3 regions of the Streptomyces sp. NPDC026394 genome follow, and region 3 is predicted to be linked to each of the others. Evidence: riboswitches for the same ligand, from Rfam matches in the RefSeq annotation. Region 3 holds a riboswitch; each other region holds the start of a gene.
What was found. A riboswitch is a leader RNA that binds a small molecule or an ion and turns the genes downstream of it on or off. The one in region 3 is predicted to bind cobalamin.

Region 1: another riboswitch for cobalamin. It lies ahead of ACZ4QV_RS37420 (GHMP family kinase ATP-binding protein); the one in region 3 lies ahead of nicT (Nickel transporter NicT).
Region 2: another riboswitch for cobalamin. It lies ahead of metE (5-methyltetrahydropteroyltriglutamate--homocysteine S-methyltransferase); the one in region 3 lies ahead of nicT (Nickel transporter NicT).

The regions. Positions count from the first base shown of each region.
Region 1 covers NZ_JBVHPX010000028.1:48,721-56,551, reverse strand. Annotated here, with positions in the region: partial or broken gene ACZ4QV_RS37435 (alpha/beta hydrolase) at 2-133, opposite strand; gene ACZ4QV_RS37430 (bacteriocin fulvocin C-related protein) at 282-1,214, opposite strand; gene ACZ4QV_RS37425 (cytochrome P450) at 1,325-2,656, opposite strand; cobalamin riboswitch at 3,312-3,536, shown strand; gene ACZ4QV_RS37420 (GHMP family kinase ATP-binding protein) at 3,756-4,664, shown strand; gene ACZ4QV_RS37415 (cysteine synthase family protein) at 4,661-5,686, shown strand; gene ACZ4QV_RS37410 (ATP-grasp domain-containing protein) at 5,683-7,014, shown strand; gene ACZ4QV_RS37405 (MFS transporter) at 7,007-7,831, shown strand, end outside.
Region 2 covers NZ_JBVHPX010000024.1:2,383-10,213, forward strand. Annotated here, with positions in the region: gene ACZ4QV_RS35240 (SDR family oxidoreductase) at 671-1,420, opposite strand; gene ACZ4QV_RS35245 (cupin domain-containing protein) at 1,467-1,889, opposite strand; cobalamin riboswitch at 2,269-2,497, shown strand; gene metE (5-methyltetrahydropteroyltriglutamate--homocysteine S-methyltransferase) at 2,662-4,980, shown strand; gene ACZ4QV_RS35255 (hypothetical protein) at 5,112-5,666, shown strand; gene ACZ4QV_RS35260 (hypothetical protein) at 5,935-6,321, opposite strand; gene nrfD (NrfD/PsrC family molybdoenzyme membrane anchor subunit) at 6,318-7,406, opposite strand; gene ACZ4QV_RS35270 (4Fe-4S dicluster domain-containing protein) at 7,441-7,831, opposite strand, start outside.
Region 3 covers NZ_JBVHPX010000002.1:164,517-172,347, reverse strand. Annotated here, with positions in the region: gene ACZ4QV_RS04965 (DoxX family protein) at 1-163, shown strand, start outside; gene ACZ4QV_RS04960 (VOC family protein) at 264-764, shown strand; gene nicT (Nickel transporter NicT) at 933-2,177, opposite strand; cobalamin riboswitch at 2,176-2,388, opposite strand; gene ACZ4QV_RS04950 (ABC transporter substrate-binding protein) at 2,650-3,762, shown strand; gene ACZ4QV_RS04945 (FecCD family ABC transporter permease) at 3,762-5,027, shown strand; gene ACZ4QV_RS04940 (ABC transporter ATP-binding protein) at 5,093-5,962, shown strand; gene ACZ4QV_RS04935 (L-tyrosine/L-tryptophan isonitrile synthase family protein) at 5,848-6,939, opposite strand; partial or broken gene ACZ4QV_RS04930 (cytochrome P450 family protein) at 7,191-7,831, opposite strand, start outside.

The DNA of each region.
Region 1 (7,831 bases), on a different contig from region 3:
GGAGGTCCACGGCGAGGGCCCGGTGGCCGCGCGAGGCCGGCTCGCGTACGGCTCCCGCCCAGTCGGCGGACGAGCCGTAGCCGCCGTGGACCAGGACGAAAGCCGGTGAACCGGCATCGTGGGGCAGTGGCACGGCGGACCTCCCTGTACGCGGGATGCCGACACGCGCGGTGCAGGCCGGTTTGGGGCCGGCCTGCCGCGCCCACCCTACGTTCGCGCGCCCGCGCCCGCTTCCGGAGGCCACCTCGCGGGCGCGGACCGGCTGCCCGTACGCCGCTTCCTCAGCCCCCGCACACCCCGTCGCAGTTCTGCTGCCACAGCCACCCGCAGCCCGAAGCCTGCGGGGTGCAGGGCACGGAGTTGCCGCATGAACTGCAACCGCTGGCACCCTTGTGGCAGTCGCAGTTCATCAGCAGGCGGGAGGTGCCGGGGGCGGCCGGGGCGGGCGAATCGGCCGGGCCGAGCACCCCGAGCGCGGCGAACGACACGTCGGGGCCCAGGACCGCCACCGACTCTTCCCGCAGCCGGTCGGCCTCCGCCGCCGGCCAGGCGCCGGTCCCGGCGAAGAGGGCCGGCACCGCCGCTGCGACCTTCTCCAGCATCGCCGTCCGCGGCCCCGACAGCTCGGGGTGCGCCGCCCGGTAGCGCTGTACGTGCTCCAGCCACAGGCCGGCCTTCGCACGGTCCGGGACACGGGCGTACACGGCCCTGCGCTGCGGCATCGGCAGCGCGGTCACTTCTCGGTAGCCGGTGGGGAGCCGTTCGAGCCCGGCGGCCCACTCCTCGGCGGCGGCAGCCGTCATCCGGCGTCCGGGCGAGGCCATGGCCGGAGCGGCCAGGCCGCCGGAGACGAGGAACGCGCCCAGCGCCAGGCCCGGCACGGCCTTGAGCAGTCTGCGCCGGTCACCGTGTACGAGCACGTCGGTCCGGTTCAGGGCCCGCACCACCCGCAGGGACCCGGCCGGCCCGAGCAGACGGCACAGCCGTACCGACAGCGCCGGGCCCGTCCACGCCCGTACCCGGTCCCCCTGCACGGCCAGCAGCGTGGGGACGAACGGCGGGTCGTCGCCCAGCGCCTGCCGCCGCAGGGCGCGTACGGGTGCGTCCCCGAGCCCCGCCATCGTCAGCCGGTCGTCCACCAGGCCGCCGATCTCCCCGGCCACCTCGCTGCACGCGCCACAGCCCGCGTCGAACGCCAATAACCACTCCGTCATGGCCACTCCCCTGCTCGCACCGGCACTGCCGCCCCATGCATACCCGGCTTCCCCGCGCACCAGCCCCGTCGGCACGCACCGGGTTCAGGCACGGAGTTCACGTACCGGGTTCAGGCACGCGGTGCGGTGTCACGGGGCGTCAGGAGCATCCGGATGTCGTCGCGCGCCCAGAGCACGAAGCGTTCGACCGGTGTCACCCGGTGCCCCGGCACGGGCCGGAAGCGGAAGCGTTTGAGCAGCACGGCCAGCACCAGTTCGGCCTCGACCACGGCGAGACCGGCGCCCTCGCAACTGCGCGGCCCGATGCCGAACGGGATGTAGGCCAGCCGCGACCGCCCGGCCACCTCCTGCGGGGTGAACCGCTCGGGGACGAACTTCTCGGGCTCGGGCCAGTGGTCGGGGTTCATGTGCACGGCCCAGAACGGGTAGAAGACCGTCGTACCGGCCGGGAGTTCATGGTCGCCCAGGACGAGCGGTCCGGTCGTCTCCCGCGCGCCGTACGGGCCGGGAGGGTACAGCCGCATCGCTTCCTTCAGGACCATGTCCAGGTAGGTGAGGCGCCGCAGGTCGGCGTACTCGGGCACGGCGCGGTCACCGAGTACGCGGTCCAGTTCGGCGGCGACCCGCTCGGCCGCCTCGGGGTGGCTCCCCAGGAGGTGCAGGGTCCAGGAGACGGCGACTCCGGTGGTGTGGTGGGCGGCGAGCAGCGTCACCATGACGGTGTCGCGGATGCGCGCGGGCCGCTCGCCGGCCTCGACGAGCGCCCCGATGAGGTCGCTGCGGTCCGCGCGGCCCCCGGAGTGGTGCGCCGCGACCACCCGGTCGACCGTCGCGCGCAGGTAGGCGAGGGCCCGGTCCGCCCGCTCGGCGCGTTCCTCCCGTGTGCCCGGCACCGGTACCTGGTAGAGCCGTCCCAGGTACTCGGTGAGCACCTCCTCGAAGGCCGCGACGACGCCGTCCGGGTCCGCGGCCTCGCCTTCCAGCGCGTACGCGCAGATCATCCGCAGCGACAGCGCGGTGAGGTCCTTCTGCAGGGCCACGGGCCCGTGGCCTGCCCGCTCGGCCCAGTGGTCCGCGAGTCCGGCCGCGAGCGCGGCGAACCGTGCGAAGTGCCGCTCGTGGGACGGGCGGCCGGCCAACACCGACAGCAGGACGCGCCGCCAGGGAGTGTGTTCCTCGGCCGGCAGCACCTGCAAGTTGCCCGCCTCGCACAGCGGGGCCAGGAACTCGAACAGCCGTTCCGGCCGTTTGTCGAGGTGGGCCGTGGCTTCCAGCAGTACGGGGTCGGCGACCGACACGGCCGTCTCCGCGCCCGGCAGTTGGAACCGCACGACGGGCCCGTACTCGGCGTGCAGCCGCAGTTGGTAGATGTGCAGTCCGCCCGCCGCGGCGACCGCCCCCACCCCGCCGTCCGGCCGGGGCTCGGGTCCAGGGATCCGCATGCCAACGCCTCCTGACTGACAGCCCGGCCCCGCCGTGCGGAGTGGCCCGCGCGGCGGGAGTGAACCTCCATCATCGTCCGTATCGGCGGTGGGAAGGAGGCGGTGGCCGATCGGAGGCGGTGGTGGCGGCCGATCAGGTGGACGTCCGTTCCGCTGACCGTGTAATGCCTCCACCCGAGTCGGCCCCCGCCATCTCCTTGGCGACAGGGCTCGACGAGACCCGCAAGGCCACGACGTCGGCGCCCGAGTCCTTGGACCTGCCGCACGATCTTGTCGACGCCGTCCGGCACTTTCGCGCCACCGTGCCAGGTGTTCAGGCTCATCCCCTTCAGGGCCCCCGCGGCCTTCCCGGGCCGCGGTGAGGCGCCCCGTTCCGTACCGGGCCGCCCCAGGTCTCCCGTGCGGCTCTCCAGCCGAGGGCCCAGGGGCTCGAACCGGCCACCGGGCCCGGCGAGTGGATCTGTCGCAGGACCGTGACGAGTCGTACCGACATGACATGTTTGAGCCGGGGCAGTGCCGGTGTGCTGCACGGCAGGATCGCTGGTGACAGGCTCCCGCGGGCCGTGGGCCCGTACTGCACACATCCCGCGCCCTGTCAGCGGCACCAATCGAGACAACCCCACAGACCTCTCTGTTGCGGTGGCGGGAACACCTCTACGCTGATGTGCGCAGTCGGTTCGCGCCACTCTCCGTGGGGCGTCGTAAGAGGGAACCCGGTGGGAATCCGGGACTGTCCCGCAGCGGTGAGTGGGAGCGAAAGCCGCCGATACAGCACCGCACCCGGTCGAAGGGTGCGGGAAGCGGTGGCCGGTAGTTGTTGCCGGAAGGCCCGGCCGACATGCCCATGAGTCCGGATACCTGCCACTGCGCGCGTGCGAGCGAGAACGGACGCACGCGCTGTCCACAGTGACCGCGAGGGCTGGGTCGGTGGTACAGGCGGAGCCACGCGCGTCCCGGCGCGGCCGCCCTCTCACTCACCGGTCGAAATCCTCGGACCGGGTGCGGCGGGAGAGGGCGTGTTCGTGACCGAGGAATACCGCAGGCGATGTCTCCGGGGCGGCCGACGGCCGGGTCCGGCACGGCCGTTGTACGGTGCCCGATGCTGACCACACCCGACGGCGGCCCGGCACGGTGGGTCTCCGGCGTCTGCCAGGGGACGCTGGGCGAGCTGTTCCAGGGCCCGCTGCGCCCCGGCGGCGAGGCGGACATCGCGATCGTCTCGTTCCCCGTGGACCGTCACTCCTGGGTGTACTTCTCGCCGGGCGCCGGGCCCGACGACGAACCGTCCGACGCATCGCCCGACCGACCGCTTCTCGGCGCGAAGGCGGCGACGGCCGCGCGGCTCTTCCTGGAGCACTTCGGCCTGACGCTGCCGCCGGGACGCTGGAGCACCCACTCGGACCTGCACGTCGGAGTGGGCATGGCCAGTTCGACGGCGGACATCGTGGCGACCCTGCGCTGCCTGTTCCGGGTCTTCTCACTGCCGTACGACACCGGGGCCGTCCGCCGCGTCCTGTCGGCGATAGAGCGGGCCGACAGCGTGTTCCTCGACGAGTTCGCGCTCTACCTGAGCGGACGGCACCGGGTCGTACGGCGGCTGGGCACCGGCATCGGTTTCCACACCGCTTTCGTCATGGAGCCGGGCACGGTGGACACCGCCGCGGTCACGCCGGTGCTGCGGCGGCACTACCGGCGCTGCGCCAGGGAGTACGAGAGGTGCCTGACCGACCTCCTGAAGGGCTTCGCCTCCGGCGACCCGGCAGCCGTGGCCCGGGCCGCGACCTTCAGCAGCGTGCTGTCCCAGGAGGTACTGCCCAAGCACACCTTCGAAACCGTGCTGGCCCACCGCGAGGAGTTCGGGGCGGACGGCGTCTTCGTCGCCCACACCGGATCGCTCGTCGGTTACCTCTTCAGCTCCCGGCCGGCGCCGTCCCTGAAGGGCGAGCTGTCCGCCTTCTTCCGTTCGCTCGGTCACCAGTGCTCTTTCGCCCAAGGAGGCTACGCGTGACGACACATCCCCACATAGCCGACGCCCTCAAGATCCCCGACCTCGTCCGGCTGACGGACGGCATGGTGCTGCTGCGGTTCGAGTCGATGAAGATCTACTCCGCGCTGGCGGCCGTCCGGCAGCTCCTCGACCGGGGCACCGTCCGTACCGGACAGACCCTGATCGACAGTTCCAGCGGCATCTACGCCTACGCCCTCGCGCTGGCCTGCCACCGCTACGGTCTGCGCTGCCACATCGTGGCCTCGACCACCGTGGACGCCACCACCCTCGCCCAGTTGGAGATACTCGGCGCGACGGTCGAGCAGGTCAGACCGTCGAAGAACCTCAAGCTCGATCAGGAACTGCGGGTCCGGCGGGTACGGGAGATCCTCGCCGAACGGCCCGGCGTCCACTGGATGCGCCAGTACCACGACGACATCCACTACCTGGGCTACCAGGAGGTCGCGGACCTGGTGACCGCGGCCCTGCCGGACCGCACCCTGACGGTCGTCGGCGGCGTCGGGTCGGGCGCCTCGACCGGCGGCCTCGTGAAGCATCTGCGCCGCCGGGATCCCGGCGTCCGGCTGGTCGGGGTGCAGCCGTTCGGCAGCGTCACCTTCGGGAGCCAGGACCACCACGACCCGGAAGCCATCATCGCCGGAATCGGTTCCTCGATCCCCTTCGACAACGTCCGCCACCACCTGTACGACGCGGTGCACTGGATGGACTTCACCCACGCCATGTCCGGCGCCGTCGCGCTGCTGCGCGAGCACGCCGTCTTCGCCGGGCTGTCCACCGGCGCCGCGTACCTGACCGCCACCCACGAGTCCCGCCGCCACCCCGACCGGCTCCACCTGGTGATCGGTGCCGACACCGGCCACCGCTACGTGGAACGGGTCTACGCCCGCCACCGGGAGGCCGTGGACCTGGCCGCACTGAAGCCGACGGAGGTCGGCAGCCCCGAGGAGATGTCCATGCCCTGGTCGACGATGGCGTGGAACCGCGCCCCCTGGCCGTCCCGCCGTGAGGAGACCCGCGCATGACCGTGGTCTGCCTGGAATCGCTCACCTTCGGGCTGGGCCACCTGACGCGCGCCGCCGCCCGGCTGGGCGAGCCGCTGCGGCTGCTGACCCGCGACCCCGCGTACTACGCGTACGAGTTGGAGCGGCTGCCCGCGGGCGCCCTCGACGTGGTGGAGACCGACACCTTCGACACGGAACTGGTGGCGGAACAGCTCGCCCGTACTCCGGACCTGCGGGGGCTGATCAGCTCGACCGACACCTGGATGCTGGTCGGCGCCGAACTCACCGCCCGCTTCGGGCTGCCCGGCCTCGGCCCGGAGGTGCTGCGGCTGACCCGGGACAAGGCCGCCGTACGGGACCGGCTGTTCGAGGCCGGGCTGACCCGCGCCCGCGCGGCGGAGGCGGACAGCGGCGACCCGGCAGCGGCCGCGCTGCTGGTGAAGGCGGTGGGCCTGCCCGCGATCCTCAAGGACACCGCGGGCACCGGAAGCCAGAACGTCTGGCTGGTACGGGACGAGCGGGAGCTGGACGCGGCGCTGGCCGAGGCCGCCGGGCGGCAGCTCAAAGGCCGCCTGTTCGCCGAACCGTACTTCTCCGGGCCGGTGTACAGCGCGGAGACCCTCACCTGGGCGGGACGGACCCGGCTGCTGGGCGTCTCCAGCCGTCTGATGTCGCCCGAGCCGCACTTCCGGGAGGAGATCACCGCCTTCCCCGTGGCCTTCCCGCAACCGCGCCGGGACGCTCTGGAGCAGTGGCTGGACGGTGTGCTGGCCGCCGTCGGCTACACCGACCGGTTCGCCCACGTGGAGTTCGCCCTGACCACGGCCGGTCCGGAAGTGGTCGAGATCAACCCGCGGATCGGCGGCGCGCTCGTCGGTGAGGGGCTGTGCCGGGCCCTCGGCGTCAACGTGTACGAGGCGATGGTGGAAGCGGCCCTCGGCAGCCGTCCCGGACTCATGGACGCGGAGCTGCCCGGCGGCCCCGCCTCGGCCTTCGTCCTCGGATACCCCGAGAAGCCAGGGGTGTTCACCGGTGTCGACGGACTCGACCGGCTGCCGGACATGCCGGGTTCCCCCGCCTGGTACCCGGTCAAGCGGACCGGCGACCCCGTCGAGCACCTGGGCGACAGCCGGGGTTACGCGGGCATCGTCTACGCGGAGGGCGAGACGGCCGAACTGGCCACGCACCGCGCCGTCGCGGCGGCCAACGCCGTACGGGTGCGGACGGAGCCGTTCCATGCGGGGGACGCGACGGGACCGGGGAACGCGGCAGACGCGACCGGCACGGCGGACATGGCAGCGAACCAGGCGAGCCAGGTCGGCCAGGTGGGCCAGGACTCCAGTGACTGAACGCACAGGCGACGGTCCGGGGTTCCGCACCGCGCTGTCCACCCTCACCGGGCCGCTGCGCTTCCTGCTGCTCAGCTCCTTCCTCATCCCGCTCGGCAGTTTCATGGTCCTGCCGTTCATGTCGGTCTTCCTGCACGAGCGGCTGGGGATGGGGCTCGGGGCGGTCGGTGTGGTGCTGGCCGCCGCGTCCCTCGTGCAGTTCTCGGGAGGAGTTCTCGGCGGGGCGCTCGCCGACCGGGTGGGGCTGCGGCGCACGATGCTGTGGGCGCTGGTGGTGCGTACGGCGGGCTTCGCGGCGTTCCTGGCGGCGCTGCGGTGGCCGCCGGTGGCGGTGGCGGCGCTGATCCTGACCTGCTGCGGCGCCGCGCTGTACCTGCCCGCCAACAAGGCGTACCTGGTGCACGGTGTGGCCGAGGAGCGCCGGCCCGCGTTCCTGTCCGCGGGCAACGCGGCGCTCAACGCGGGGATGGCCGTGGGCCCGCTCGTCGCGGGGCCGTTCGTGCTGTCGTCCCCCGGCCCGCTGTTCCTCGTCGTGACGGCGCTGTTCGCCGTGGTGGCCGTGGGGCATGCGCGTCTGCCGGCGGTGGGGCCGGAGAAGGACCGGTCCAGCAGCGCACCGGCGTCCGGCCAGGGCCTGCTCACCGGTATCGCCGTCCTCCCCTTCGTCGCCAACGGCCTGGCGTTCTACCTCTACTTCCACTTCCAGCACTACCTCGCCGTGTACGCCGTCGAGCGGGCCTCCAGCGAGTTCTACAGCCTGGTGCTGCTGACCTGCTTCGTCCTGGTCATCGTCGTCCAGCCGCTCGCGTCGGGCGCC
Region 2 (7,831 bases), on a different contig from region 3:
GATGGGGATGTGATCGGCATTGGAACGCTCAGCTACTCGCGGTAACTGGGTGACGTCGCGGAGCGCTGCGCTCGGTCAAGGCCGGGAGACAACCGTTCAGGGGTGGGTAGTTCCCAGTTTCTCGGCCGTGGGGTCGGTGGGTGCGATGTGTCCCTCCTTTTTACGTCGCGTCCTGTGATGGTCTGCCGTCGTCGATGAATTCGAGGAGACGCTCGACGAGCCGGTCCGGCTCGTCGAGCGACACGAAGGCGCGTGAACGCTCCGCGATGGCGACCGAGCGTGCGTCTCCAGGGAACAGTCCGCGTCCGGTTCGAGCGGCGTGCGGTGTCCCCCTAACGGCATGTCGGGCAGCACGATGTGGAACCGGTCGTGCAGTCCCGGGGCCAGCGGGTCCCACAGGTGTCCGTCGACCATCAGACCGTGCACGAACAACAAGTTCCTTCCCTGCCCGGCATGCCGCAGGTCGATGCGGCCGCCGGCCGTTTCCATCTGAGCGGTCCGAGTCTGCACTTCGGACACCTTTCCGCGTTCGCCCACAACGTAGAAATGCTCGCAGTGAAGGGTGTGAGCGACCCCGCCCACCGGACCTGGCGGCACGCGCGGTGTGTCGCTTGATCTGATCGAACCCGTCCTCGGACCGCGAGCAACGTGTATGCCTGCCTCGCCGTGTTCAGGAAGACGTACGCAGCCAGTCCTCGAAGCGGGTGGTGGCCAGTCGGGCGCTGCCCTCGTCGGGGACGAGGCTGCGTTCGGTGAGTTCGGAGCCGAAGTAGCGGGCGTGCGGGTCGGGGGCGACCGTGCGCGGGTCGTGCCAGGCGTGCAGGGCCCGGGCGACGAGTTCGTCGAAGCGGAAGACTTCGGGGCCGGCCACTTCGGTGGTGGCTTTCTGCGGGATTTCCACGGCGGCCTTGGTCACCGCCTCGGCGACGTCCGCGGCGGCCAGGGGCTGGAAGAGCACGGGTGGTACGCGCACGGTGTCGCCGTCGGTGGCGGCGTCGGCGATGCCTCTGACGAACTCGAAGAACTGTGTCGCCCGGAGGATCGAGTAGGGAATCGGGCCCTGTTTGATCAGCCGCTCCTGGACCACCTTCGCCCGGAAGTAGCCGTTGTCGGGCAGGTCGTCGATGCCGACGATCGACAGCGCCAGGTGATGCGTGACGCCCGCCGTGGCCTCGGCGGCCAGCAGGTTGCGGGTAGAGGTGGTGAAGAATTCCAGGACCGCCGACTCCTCGAAGGAGGGCGAGTTGGCCACGTCCACGACCACCTGGGCTCCGGCCAGCGCGGTGTCGAGGCCCTCGCCGGTGAGGGTGTTGACGCCCGTACTGGGCGCGGCGGGCACGGCCTCGTGTCCGCGCTCGGTGAGTCTGCCGACCACTTTGCCGCCGATGAGGCCGGTGCCTCCGATGACCACGATCTTCACTTCGTCTGCTCCTCGCGCTGTTGGCGCCCGCTGGGGCGGAGAGGCGTCAGGGCTCCCGGGGTACGCGCAGGTGAGCGCGCTGTTTGAGTTCTTCGTCGTCGACCAGGACGGACATGGGCTGCCCCGGTACGCAGAGCATGGTGACGACGAAGCGCAGCCGCGTGTCGGTGAGGGCGTTGCCGTCCTGGTAGTGGATGACGTCACCGCCGGGCTCCCAGAACGCTTCCCCGGCGCGGACGATCCGCTCCGGCTCACCTTCCAGTTCGAAGCGCATCTCGCCCTCCAGCACGTACCCGAAGGCCGGCCCTGGGTGGCGGTGCGGCGGGGCACCCTGGTCGCCGGGCGGGTACTCGATCTGGACGGTCGACACGTGCGCGCCCTCCGGGATGGCGGGCGGGACGACCTCTTGCAGCACGGTGAGCGCGGACTTCCATGCCTCCGAGGGCGGGTGTTCGTGGGTGCCGGGCATGGCGGGTCCTCCTTCTGCGGTGCCGATGCCGGCGCCGGTGCCTGTGCCGGTATCGGTAGCGATGGCGGTGCCGCCCCGGTGTGCGGTGCCGGCCCCCCCCGGTGTACGGCACCAGGCCTCGGCGAACGGCCCGCCGGTAAGCGGCCCGGCCGGGAGATGTCCCATTGTTCAGACCCCCGGCATGCCCGGTGAGCGCCGATCCGGACACATCCGGGACGCCGTACGGAGCCTCGGCCCCGCCCGTCCGACCCGGCTCCGCCCGTCCCCGTCCCCGCCGTCCCGCCCGGCTCCGCCCCCGCCCGCCCCCACCCCTCCCCCCGTGTCCCATCTCACGTACCACCATGTGAACAAGGGTGTCCCTACCGGGTGCGACCGATCTACGCTGTCCGGTGCAGCTGGTTCGCCCTGCCCGCCAGGCAGGCGCGTCGTAAGAGGGAACCCGGTGGGAATCCGGGACTGCCCCGCAGCGGTGAGCGGGAACGACCGCCGTCATACGCACTGGATCCGGGCCGCGGATCCGGGAAGCGACGGCCAATAGGTGTCCGCCGGACGATGGTCCGGCAGGCGTGCCCGCGAGTCCGAAGACCTGCCCGTTGCCCGCGTGCGTCCGTACGTGCGCGGACCTTCCGGTGACCTCGAGGGCGGGTCGGCGACCACAGCAGGCGGGCATGGGTGCCGTTCGGCGCCGGGTGGCCCGTCCGGTGCGTCATTCCTTCGCGTTCTCGTCCCGTCACCGGGCTCGGAGAAGATCACGCTCGCGAAGGAGAGTTCCGTGACAGCGAAGCCCGCAGCCGCGGCAGCACGGGCCACCGTGTACGGCTACCCCCGCCAGGGACAGCACCGGGAACTGAAGAAGGCCGTCGAGGGGTACTGGAAGGGCCGCGTCACCGCGGACGCCCTCCGGGAGACCGCGAAGGACCTGCGCCGTTCCAACTGGCAGCAGCTGGCCGACGCCGGCATCCACGAGGTGCCGACCGGTGACTTCTCGTACTACGACCATGTGCTGGACACCAGCGTCATGGTCGGCGCTGTCCCGGAACGGCACCGCGCCGCCGTCGAGGCCGACGCCCTGGACGGCTACTTCGCGATGGCGCGCGGGACGCAGGATGTGGCGCCGCTGGAGATGACCAAGTGGTTCGACACCAACTACCACTATCTCGTGCCCGAATTGGGGCCTGACACCGTCTTCTCCACCGACTCCGCCAAGCAGGTCGGCGAGGTGCGGGAGGCACTCGCGCTCGGTCACACCCCGCGCCCGGTCCTCGTCGGCCCGGTCACCTACCTCCTGCTGTCCAAGCCGGCCCCCGGTGTGGCCGCCGACTTCGACCCGCTGACCCTGCTCGACCGGCTCCTGCCCGTCTACGCGGAGGTACTGGCGGACCTGCGCGCGGCCGGCGCCGAGTGGGCGCAGTTGGACGAGCCCGCCCTGGTGCAGGACCGCACCCCGGCCGACCTCAACGCCGCCGAGCGCGCCTACCGCGTCCTCGGTACGCTCGCCGACCGCCCGAAGCTGCTGGTCGCCTCGTACTTCGACCAGCTCGGCGAGGCCCTGCCGGTACTCGCCAAGGCGCCCGTCGACGGTCTCGCGCTGGACTTCACCGAGGCCGCGGCGGGCAACCTGGACGCGCTCGCCGCCGCCGGCGGCCTGCCCGGCAAGCGGCTGGTCGCCGGAGTCGTCAACGGCCGCAACATCTGGATCAACGACTACGAGAAGTCGCTGGCCACGCTCGGTACGCTGCTGGGTCTGGCCGACCGGGTCGACGTGGCCGCCTCCTGCTCGCTGCTGCACGTGCCGCTGGACGCCACCGCCGAGCGGGACATCGACCCGCAGGTCCTGCGCTGGCTCGCGTTCGCCCGGCAGAAGACCGCCGAGGTCGCCACGCTCGCCCGCGGCCTCGCGCAGGGCACCCACACGATCGCCGCCGAACTGGCCGCCAACCGCGCCGACCTGGCGTCCCGCGCCGGTTCCGCGATCACCCGCGACCCCGCCGTACGGGCCCGTACCGCCGCCGTCACCGACGCCGACGGCCGCCGCTCGGCGCCGTACGGGGAACGGACCGTCGCCCAGCGGGCCCACCTCGGCCTGCCGCTGCTGCCGACGACCACCATCGGCTCCTTCCCGCAGACCGCCGAACTGCGCGCCGCCCGCGCCGACCTGCGGGCGGGACGCCTGGACACGGCCGGGTACGAGGAACGCATCGGGAACGAGATCCGCGAGGTGCTCGCCTTCCAGGAGGAGGCGGGCATCGACGTCCTCGTGCACGGCGAGCCCGAACGCAACGACATGGTGCAGTACTTCGCCGAGCGGCTGACGGGGTATCTCGCCACACAGCACGGCTGGGTCCAGTCGTACGGCACGCGGTACGTCCGGCCGCCGGTCCTCGCGGGCGACATCTCGCGGCCCGAGCCGATGACGGTGCGGTGGACGCGGTACGCGCAGTCGCTCACCGACCGTCCGGTCAAGGGGATGCTGACCGGCCCGGTCACCATGCTCGCCTGGTCGTTCGTCCGGGACGACCAGCCGCTCGGCGACACCGCCCGGCAGGTGGCGCTGGCCCTGCGTGACGAGGTCGGCGACCTGGAGGCGGCCGGCACCTCGGTCATCCAGGTCGACGAGCCGGCGCTGCGCGAGACGCTGCCGCTGCGCGCCGCCGGCCGTCCCGCCTACCTCGCCTGGGCCACCGAGGCGTTCCGCCTCACCACCGGCGGGGTGCGGGACCGGACGCAGATCCATACACACATGTGCTACGCCGAGTTCGGTGACATCGTGCAGGCCATCGACGATCTGGATGCCGACGTGATCAGCCTGGAGGCGGCCCGCTCACACATGCAGGTGGCCCGTGAACTGGCCGAACACGGCTATCCGCGGGAGGCCGGCCCGGGCGTGTACGACATCCACTCGCCCCGCGTGCCGAGCGCCGAGGAGGCGGCGAGCCTGCTGCGCAAGGGCCTCGGCGCCATCCCGGCCGAGCGGCTGTGGGTCAATCCCGACTGCGGTCTGAAGACCCGGGGCTGGCCCGAGACCCGTGCTTCGCTGGAGAACCTCGTCGCGGCCGCGCGGACGGTGCGCGCGGAGCTGCCCACGTCGTGATCACCTTCGAACTCCACAGCTAGAACCGGTTCATGGGGGTGACCCGGGGGGGGGCAGTCCGCCGGCCGGCTCGGGAACGGCCGGCCGGCGGGCCGTAAACTGCTCTCCCCGCACTTATCGAGGAACATCACTTGACCCCGTATTCCCTGGCGTTCTACATGGACGTCGTGACCACCGGCGCCGTGCTCGGCCTGCGCCACACCGATTCTCCCGAGCGCGTCGCCGAAAACCTGGGGCCGGACTTCGGCGAGAACAGGTTCGGGGAAACCGGCCTGGGCTACTCCTACGGCCTGCCCGAGTTCTTCTGGGAACGCGAATCCACCGACGCCCTCTGGTCGGGGCACCATTTCACCTTGCAGGTGCACAGACTGGCCCACCGGAAGCACAAGTCCGTCGACGAGGTGCTGCGAACCCGGTACGGGCGCTTCGCCCCCCGGCTGCGGTTCGAGAAGCTGCGGCGTCTGTTGGAGCGACGCGGCGTCCCGTTGCTGGAGATCCCGGATGCGGCGAACGCGCCGCACTACCGGACGTTCTGGCAGCCGAATTCCCAGGTCGCCGTCTCCGTCATCAATTGCCACGGTGAATTCAGCACACCGGGCAACCTGCGGGTCGGCGACGTCTATAACATCCAGGCGCCGCTGACTGCCGACGCGGTGGCGTGGCGGAGGGAGCGCGCCGCCACGTGAACGGCTTGGCAGTCTTCGCAAGGGCGGGCGGGAAGATGCGCAGAAGTTGGCACGGGGCCATGGTTGTTGGCATTCGGCGCCACTGTCAGAGTCTCCGTATGGTCGGCGCGAACTGGCGGCGTGCCGCACCGTCAAGGTGTATGCGGAGTACCTGGTACGGGGCGTGCAGACTCCGGGGTGAGGGCCCCGGACGTCCGTCGGGCGGGTGCGGAGCAGAACTGAGGCTGCTCCGCACCCGCCCGCGGCACACATGGTGCACCGGAAGGGGTCAGCTCTGCCCCGTGCTCTCCAGGACGATCTGGAGCTCGACCTCCTGGTCGCCCGACACCGTGCCTTCCGTACGGACGGAGAACGCGCGTGTCAGCACGTCCCGCAGCCGGTCCACCGCCAAGTGGCTGCCCTGGAGGTCGGCGGTGACGGCGGCGGACAGGTCCGCGTTCGGCCGGACGTCGCCGCGGACCTCCGAGGTTTCGAAGGTCTCGGTCCAGACGGTCGGGTGACCGGACCGGTGCGGCTGGTCGTGGGCGGTGTCGCCGTCGGCGCGGTCGGAGTCGAAGCAGCTGCGCAGCGTGCTGAACACGGCCTCGGCATCGGCCGGTGTCTGGGCGCTGAGCACGACCTGGGCCGGCTCGTCGGTATGGGGTGTGCGGGTCATGTGGGCTGGGTCCTCTCCGCGCTGTGCGTCGATGTGGTGCGGCGGGCTTCCTTGGCCGCCCGTTGGGGTACGACGGTGTATTTCGGGTCCTCGGCGGAGGCGATGCCGGCCGCGAAGACCCCGAAGCGGGTGCACACGGAACCGGCGAGCAGGGCCAGCCCGCTCGCGGCGGCCAGCGTGCGGGAACGGCCTCCGAAGGCGGCGCCGACGGCGGCTCCGGCCGCGGTGAGTGTCCGCGCCGTGCGGAGCAGCGTGCCGGCCCGCCCCTGGTGCCAGGTCTCCGCGACCATGCCGAGGCGCCGTTCGACGGCCTTGGTGACCGCTTCGTCGGCGACCGCGGCCAGTACCGCGGCGCACCGGGCGGGCACCGTCTCCCGTACGGGAGCGACGGCGAGGGCCGTCCCGGCGGCGGCGGCCGTCGCCGATGCCGCGAAGAGGTACGGGAGTTCGCGGTGCGCGCCGTGCCACGCGGGGACGGCGGTGTCCGCCGCGAGGACCGCGGTGTAGGTGGCGACGGCCGGTCCGAGGAGCGCCGCGAAGCCGGTGGCCAGGGCGCCTGCCCTGGGCAGCTTTCCGGTGACGGCCGAGGCGGCCGCGGCGCCCGCTGCCGGCCCGTAGGCGGCCAGCAGCCAGGAGCCGACGCTCATCGGCGAGGTCGGCTTGACGACCCGGAGCATGTTCGCGAACCGGCCGGGTCTGCCGAGGTCGTTGACGAGTGCGGCGGTGGACAGGGTGACCGCCGCCAGGGAGGAGCCCTTCATCGCGGTGGCGGTGGTGGTGCGGCCCGTCGCGTGGGCCCCGGCCGCCAGCACCGATCCGGCGCCGGCCAGACCGCCGAGGAAGAAGTACCCGGCGATGTCCCGGGCGCGCCAGGCAGGAGCCTTGATGACCGGCCGGCCGTAGTACGACCGGAAGTCGGCCGGGGGCGCCATGAGCTGCTCACCACGGCCGCCGCGGCCGCGCTTGCCGCCCTTGCGCCGTCCTCTCCCGTCGGCGCCCGGCCCGCCGCGCAGCATCTCCGGCGCGGCGGCGCGGCCCGGCCGCCCGCCCTCGGAGCCCTCGCGGGTGACATCGGAGCCGTTCATCGCCTCTCCTTCCGTCATCGCTCCTGCCCTTCCGTCATCGCCGTCCCTTCCGTCCGGTGGCACCGCCGAGCTGCTTCAGCGCGGGCCCGGCGAACGCCAGCGCGATGCCTCCCGCCAGCGAGAGCGCCGCGGCACCCGCGTGTTTCCACATGGCGGGCAGATCGCGGGTGGTGACGACGGGGTCCGGTGGCAGTCCGTAGACCTCGGGTTCGTCGAGGAGCAGGAAGAACGCGCCGTCCCCGCCGACGCCGTCGGCCGGCTCGTGCCCGTACAGCCGCGCGTCGGTGACGCCTGCCGCGTGCAACTGGTCGACGCGGAGCGCGGCCCGTTCGCGGAGTTCGTCCAGCGGTCCGTACTGGATGGACTCGGTCGGGCACGCCTTGGCGCAGGCGGGTTCCTGTCCGGCGCCGAGCCGGTCGTAGCAC
Region 3 (7,831 bases):
GCTGCTCACGGCGGGCGCGGGAGCCCTGGCACTGACCGGCCCCGGCCGGTACGCGGTCGACCGGCTGCTCCCGGTCCTGCGCAACCACCGCCTTGCGTACGGGGTGGCCGCCCTGGTGTTCGGCGTGATCGTCGCGTTCGTGATGCTGCTGGTGCGCGACTGATTCCTGGCGAGCCGGGTGGAGCCGGGGGAGCCGAGTGTGGCATGACGTGATGTGCCGTGAAGTGATGGGTGCGGGGAGAAGCGGAAGGTGAGGGATTGACGTGGCAGTGCGGCGGCTGAATCACGCGGTGCTCTACGTACGGGACGTGGCGCGCGCTGTGGCCTTCTACACGGAAACGCTGGGGTTCCGGGTGGACACCGAGATACCGGGGAGGGCCGCGTTCCTCAGCGCCGAGGGGACCGCCAACGATCACGATCTCGGACTGTTCGCGGTCGGCGCCGGTGCGCCGGGCCCCGAGCACGGCCGGGTGGGGCTCTACCACCTGGCCTGGGAGGTCGGCACCCTCGGGGAGCTGGCGGACGTGGCGGCGGACCTGGCGGGGCGGGGCGCGCTGGTCGGCGCCACCGACCACTTGGTGTCCAAGTCGCTGTACGCCAAGGACCCGGACGGCAACGAGTTCGAGGTCATGTGGCGGGTGCCCCGTACGGACTGGCCGGGCCCGGACGAACCGGACCGGCTGCGCCCGCTCGACCTCGAAGCCGAGCTGGCGCGCTGGGGCCGTGATCTGAAGACGGGCGCGGCGGCCGGTTCGGCGACCTGAGGCAGGGCGGGAGCAGTCACCGCCCCACCCTGCCGGTGGAGGGTGGGGCGGCGGCCGACCCTGCCGATGGCGGGTGGGGGCGGTGGCCCGGCCCCCACTGATGAAGGGCGGGGCGGGGAGCGGACAGACCGGGTCCGGTAGGTCGGGCCCGGTAGGTCGGGCGACGGGTCAGGCGGTCTCCCCGGCCGTCTCCGGGGCCCGTGCGGCCTCCGGGGCCCCGGTCGCCTCGGTGGCCCGCGCCGACCAGCGCTTCTCCACCCCGGCCAGCCGCCAGTACGCCAGCGCCGCCGCCCAGACCACCACGAACAGGCCGACGATGATGAAGCCCACGTTGTCCAGGTCGATCGCCGAGATCCAGCCGGTCACGCCGTCCGTCAGGTTCAGCTTCTCGTGCAGGACGGTGACCAGTTCGATGGTCCCGATGAAGAAGGCGACGGCGATCGACAGACCGGTGATCGTGAGGTTGTAGTAGACCTTGCGCACCGGGTTCGAGAACGCCCACTGGTACGCGAAGTTCATGAACGTACCGTCCAGCGTGTCGAACAGGCTCATCCCCGCCGCGAACAGCAGCGGCAGCACCAGGATCGCGTACCAGGGCAGACCGGCCGCCGCGCCGCTGCCCGCCATCACCATCAGCGTCACCTCGGTCGCGGTGTCGAAGCCGAGACCGAAGAGCAGGCCGAGCGGGTACATCTGGCCGGGCCGGGTGATGGAGCGGGTGAAGCGGCCCAGTACGCGGTTCATGAAGCCGCGGGAGTCGAGGTGCTGCTCCAGCTCCGCCTCGTCGTACCGGCCCTGCCGCATCGCCCGGAACACCCGCCAGATGCCCGCCAGCGCGACGAGATTGAGCGCGGCGATGAGGTAGAGGAAGCTGCCGGAGACCGTGGTGCCCACGGTGCCGAGCACCTGGTGGGCACTCGATCCGTCGTCGAGCAGGGTGCCGGCCAGTTGCGCGCCGCCGGCGACCAGCGCCGCCATGGCGACGACCACGCTGGAGTGCCCGAGCGCGAACCAGAAGCCCACCGAGACCGGGCGTTTGCCGTCGGCCATCAGTTTGCGGGTGGTGTTGTCGATGGCGGCGATGTGGTCGGCGTCGAAGGCATGCCGCATACCGAGGGTGTACGCGGTGACGCCGAGACCGACCCCGAAGACCTGCGACCCGACGGCGTAGTGCTGCGGCACGACCAGCAGGAAGAGCACACCGAAGGCGATGACGTGCAGGGCGGCTATGACCGCCATCAGCCCGGCGGTCCGCACGGTGTCCTGCCGCCGCCAGCGGAACGCGGAAGCGGACGGCGGGGACGGCGAAGTGGAGGGGGAGGGGGAGGGGGGAGAAGACGGGGACGGTGAAGGGGAAGGGGAATTGGCGGACGGGGGCATCCGGTGGTCACGCTCCAGCACCTCGTGGATCAGTTCGTGAGATGCCGTGGCCGGTCTCCTGGCTGACGGGTGTGCGCGCCCGCCCCTGCCTTCCCGGTCGCGGGCTGCGGCCAGTGGCTCCGTACGGGCGCGGGGCGCGTACGGAACGGGGCGGGAACTTCCCGATCACAGTGGCGAGGGCCGCTCCGGTCTGGACCTGACGGTCTTCACCGGTCTTCCCGACACCACGGCCCGCACACTCTAACGCCCGGCCGCGGTGTGGTCATCGGACCAATACGGCGGGAACCCGGGGCGCCGTCCGCTCGACTACCTGGTCCCGGGCCCGCACGCGCGGGCCCTCGGGCGGTCGAGAGGCAGGGAGAGCGGACGTATGCGTCCTCGGATGGATCTGGTGGAGCCGGTGGCCGGGAGCCGGCCGGTGCTGAAGGGCCGGTCGGTGTCGAAGGGCCGGTCCGTGTCGGGAGACCGGGCAGCGCCGGAAGGTCGGTCGGCTTGGGAAGGCCGGATGGTGCCGGAAGGTCGGTCGGCGTGGCGAGGCCGGTCGGTGGCGGCGATCGTGGGGGTGCTGGGGGTGGCCGCGCTGGCCACCGGCTGCGGTAGTTCCGGCGGGCAGACGGCGGCGGACGCCGCGGACGGGCGGGGCGGCGGAGCGGGTGGCTTTCCCGCCACGGTCACCGATTGCGAGGGGCGGCGGACGACGTTTTCCGAGGCGCCGCGAAAGATTGTCACGAGCAATGCGGCGAGCCTGGAAATGCTGCTCCGGCTGGGAGCGGGCGACCGGGTCGTCGGTACCGGATTCCCGCCGGGGAAAGGCACGTTGCCTCCCGAACTGGACGCCCGCGCGCAACGCGTCCCGGTGCTGGGGAAGACGGTGATCCCGAAGGAGAAGCTGCTCGGGTCCGGAGCCGATGTCTATATCGACACGTTCGCGTCCATGGGCATGATGGGCGGCGCGGCGACCGGTCCGACCGAGGAGGAATTCGCCGCGGCGGGCATCAAGCACGTCTATCTGGCTTCTACGGCGTGTGCGCCGCGCAAGAAGGTGCCGCAGCGGGACCTGTCCGCGGTGGAAGCCGACATCCGGCGGCTCGGTCAGGTCACGGGTACCTCGCACCGTGCGGGGCGACTGGTGGCGGAGATGGAGAAGAAGGTTTCCTCGGTACGTGCGGCCCTTGCCGACGTGCCTGCGGCGAAGCGGCCGTCGTACTTCTTCTTCGACTTCGACGCGGGGACGAAACAGCCCGTGGCGGTCTGCAACCGGCAGGTGGCCAACGCGGTGCTGACCGAAGCGGGGGCGCGGAACATCTTCGCGGACTGCGCGAGCGATTTCCAGCCGGTGTCGTGGGAGGACGTGGTCGCGAAGAACCCGGACTGGATCCAGCTCGGCGTACGGAACCGGGGAAGTGCCGCGGCCACCGGGAAGGCATTCGACGAAGCTGAGAAGTTCCTCAAGGAATTCCCGGCCACGGCGGGACTGCGCGCGGTGCGGGAAGGGAAATTCCTGCGTATCGGCTCGGAGCAGACGACCATCGCCGGGGTGGGCAATGCCGATACGGTGCGGCGGATCGCGGCGACGCTCTACCCGGACCGCCTGGCCGAGCCCGGAGCGGACCGCTGATGGCAGCGCCGGGCGCGAGGCGGGAGGCCGTCGAGCAGGCTCCGGGGCCGGACCTCGGGCGAGCCGTCGGGCAGGACGACGGGCGGGCCGGAAGAGCCGAGGAACGGCGGGCTGGAGGAGCTGAGGGAGGACGGGCCGGAGGTGCCGCGGAATGGCGGGTCGGAGGTGCTGAGGAAGGGCGGGTCGGAGGTGCCGAGGGAAGGGGGCCCGGCCAGGCCCGTGCCGTCTGGCTCGCTCTCGGGCTGCTGGTCGCCCTGCTCGTCGCGCTGACCGCGGCCGTCGCACTCGGTGCCACCGACATCGCCCCGGCCGAGGTGTGGTCGGTGGTGTTCCGGCGCCTGGGGGGCGAGCCGCCCCGGCCGGGGACGGACGACCTGATCGTCTGGCAGTTGCGGGTCCCGAGGGCGCTGCTCGCCGCGCTGGTCGGCGCGGGCCTCGGGCTCGTCGGTACGGCCACCCAGGCGCTGGTGCGCAACCCGCTGGCGGATCCGTACCTGCTGGGCATCTCCAACGGCGCTTCGCTGGGCGCGGTGGCCGCGATCGTGCTGGGCGCGGGCACCGTGGCGGGGGCGGGCGGGGTGTTCGGGCTGGGCGGGGGCCTGGGGTTGTCGTCGGCCGCCTTCGCCGGGGCGCTCGCCTCGTTCGCGCTGGTGTGGACGCTGGCCCGCCGGGGCGGCGGCTTCGCGCCGCTGCGGTTGGTGCTGGCCGGGGTCGGCATCGGGCAGTTCCTGGCCGGGTTCACCAGTTACCTCGTACTGCAGGCCGGTGACGAGCAGCAGACGCGCGGCGTGCTGTTCTGGCTGATGGGCAGCCTGGGCGGCGCCACTTGGGGCACGCTCCTGCTGCCGGCCGTCACCGTACCGGCCGGGCTGCTGGTCCTCCAGGCGCGGGCCCGCGCGCTGAACGCGCTGACGATGGGGGACGAGACGGCGGCGAGCGTCGGCGTGGACGTCGTGCGGCTGCGCCGGCTGCTGTTCGTGGTGACCAGCCTGCTCACCGGTGTCCTGGTGTCGGTGTCCGGGGCGGTCGCCTTCGTGGGGCTGATGGTGCCGCACCTGTGCCGGCTGATCGTCGGGGGCGACCACCGCAGGCTGCTGCCGCTGGCCGCGCTGACCGGGGCGCTCCTGCTGATCGTGGTGGACATCGTGTGCCGTACCGCCATGGACGGCCAGGAACTGCCGGTGGGCGTGGTGACGGCGCTGATCGGCGCGCCCGTACTGCTGTACGTGCTGGACCGGCGGCTGGGATCGGGAGCGGGAGCATGAGTGCGAGGAGGGGCACCGGCACGGCCGGCGGAGGAGTACGTACGGAAGCGGCCACGGGGCAGGGCATGCGGATCGACATCGAGGACCTGCGGGTGTCCTACGCCGGCCGGTGCGTGGTGGCTGGGGTGCGGCTGATGGCCGCGCCCGGTGAGATCGCGGGTGTGGTCGGCCCGAACGGCAGCGGCAAGTCCACGGTGCTGCGTACGGTCTACCGGCATCTGAACCCCGAAGCGGGCCGGGTGCTGCTCGCCGGGGAGGACATCCGGGCCATGCCGCCGTCGCGCACCGCCCGGCACATCGCCGCCCTGCCCCAGGAACGCGGCGGCGACTTCGAACTCACCGTCCACGAGGTGGTGGCGATGGGCCGCACCCCGTACAAGCGGGCGTTCGCGGGCGACGACCGGGCCGACCGGGAGACCGTGGCCCGCGCCCTGGCCGACGTGGGGCTGGCGGAGCACGGCGGGCGGCGGTTCTCGGCGCTCTCCGGCGGGGAGCGGCAGCGTGCCCTGCTCGCCCGCGCCTTCGCCCAGGCACCGGACGTCCTCGTCCTGGACGAACCGACGAACCACCTGGACGTACGGCACCAGGTCGAGCTGCTGAGCCTGCTGCGCGGCCGGGCCTGTACGACGCTCGTCTCCCTGCACGACCTGAACGCGGCGGCCTCGGTCTGCGACCGGCTCCATGTGCTTTCCGAAGGGACGGTGGTGGCGTCCGGTGCGCCGCGCGAGGTGCTGACACCGGAGCTGCTGGCCGAGGTGTTCGGGGTACGGGCGGCGGTGGTCGACCACCCGCTGACGGGGGACCCGCTGATCGCCCTCGATCAGCGTGCAGTCGCAGGTGCCGTCGTGGATACAGAGGCAGAGGCAGAGGCAGAGGCAGAGGCAGAGGCAGAGGCAGATGCGGTTGCGGATGCCGTTGTGGGGCAGGGGAGCTGAGCCATGGCCGTCGTCCGAGCCGGTGCCGGCCGCCCGGCCTCGTTCACGTCCTGCACGTAATGGCTCGGGCGGCCGTCCCGGTGGACGAGCCGTCCGAGCCGCGCCGCGTCAGCCGCGCGCATCAGCCGTACACCGCCGTCCGCGTCGCGCAGCACGCAGGCGTGCCACGGCGTCATCCACACGTCGGGCGCGTCGAGCAGGCGGATGCCGAACTTCGCCGTGCCGGGCGGCTGCGGATGGATGGACAGCCGGACGGCGTCCGGATGGTGCTCGGCGATCAGCGCACCCCAGGCGCGGCTGCGCTGGACGACTCCGTAGGCGCGGGTGCGGCAGGCACGTTGCAGGGCGGAGCGGGTGCCTTCGAAGCCGGTGGTGTCCTCGAACAGGAAGCGGGTGATGCCGCGGTAGACGCGAAGCGTTTCGCCGCCGTCGGCGGCCGGGTTCCGGGTTTCGGCGCGCAGCGAGTCCAGGGAGGGCGCGTACCGGCTGTGCACCTCGGCGCGTTTGGCGTCGCAGGGCCGGTCCCCGTAGACGTCCCGCAGGTCGAAGGTGGTGAGGTGGGACAGCCCGGCCGTACGGATCATGGCGCGCAGCGCGTCGTTGTACGCGTCGACGTGCGGGTCCGGGACGCCGATCAGATCGCTGAAGAGGTGTCCGTCGGAGCAGATGACGAGCCGCGCGCCCGGCGCGTACAGCTCCCCGATCCGGGCGCACAGTTGGTCCAGGAAGCGCAGGGCGAGGCGTTCACCCTCGTCGGGGAGCCGGCCGACGACCTTGGCCGGGTTGGGGGATTTGCAGGGGAAGCCGGGGAGGGTGAAGCGGATCGGGCGGCGGGCCGCCGTCAGGGCTTCCAGTTGTCGTAGGTGGTACGGGAAATGGGCCGCGGTGGCCGCTCGGTCCGCGGCCGTCGCCTCCGGGGTGCGGCGGTGCGGGAGGAGGGCGGTGAGGATGGCGGCCGCTGCCGCCGTGCTGTTCATCGGGCTTCCTCGGGAGCGGGAGCGGGAGCGGGTGCGGGTGCCGGGACGGGTGCGGGTGCGGCGACGGGGTCAGCGGCGACAACAGTGTCCACCGTGGCGGCGGATACGGCGGTGCCGAAGGGGCAACCGCGAGCAGCACCCGAGCTTGCCGCCGGGGAACTCTCCGCCGACGACCGCCCCGTTGGGGAATCCGCCGCCCGGGACCGAGCCGCGGGGGAACTCCCCGCCGCAGGCCGCCCGGCGGAGGGCCCGCCGTACGCCACCGGAAGCTCGCCGACTCCCCGCGCGAGCACCGCCGGTATCCAGTTCAGTTCGCTGTCCGGTACGGCCAGGCGGAGACCCGGCAGGCGACGGAGCAGCGTCTCCAGGGCGATGTGCAGTTCGGTACGGGCCAGGGTGGCGCCCGGACAGAAATGGATGCCGTGGCCGAAGGCGAGGTGGGGGTTGGGGGACCGGCCGAGGTCCAGGGTGTCGGGTGTGGGGAAGCGGGCGGGGTCGCGGTTGGCCGCGCACAGCGAGACGATCACGGAGTCGCCGGCCGGAACCCGGGTGCCGGACACGTCCGCGTCCTCGGCGAGGAAGCGCCAGGTCGTCAGCTCGAAAGCGCTGTCGTAGCGGAGCAGTTCCTCGACGGCGCGGGGGAGGAACGCGGGGTCGTCGCGGAGTGCGGCGAGGTGGTGCGGGTGGCGCAGCAGGGCGATCAGGGCCGTCGTGATCTGATGGGTGACGGGTTCCTGGCCGGCGACGAGGAGTTGGAAGATCATGGAGTCCAGTTCGGCGCCGTCCAGGGCCCCTTCGTCGTGGGCCGCGACGAGACGGGAGAGCAGGTCGGTGCCGCGTTCTCGCCGCTTGTGGCCCACCAGACCGGCGATGTACTTCTGTAGGCCGCGCA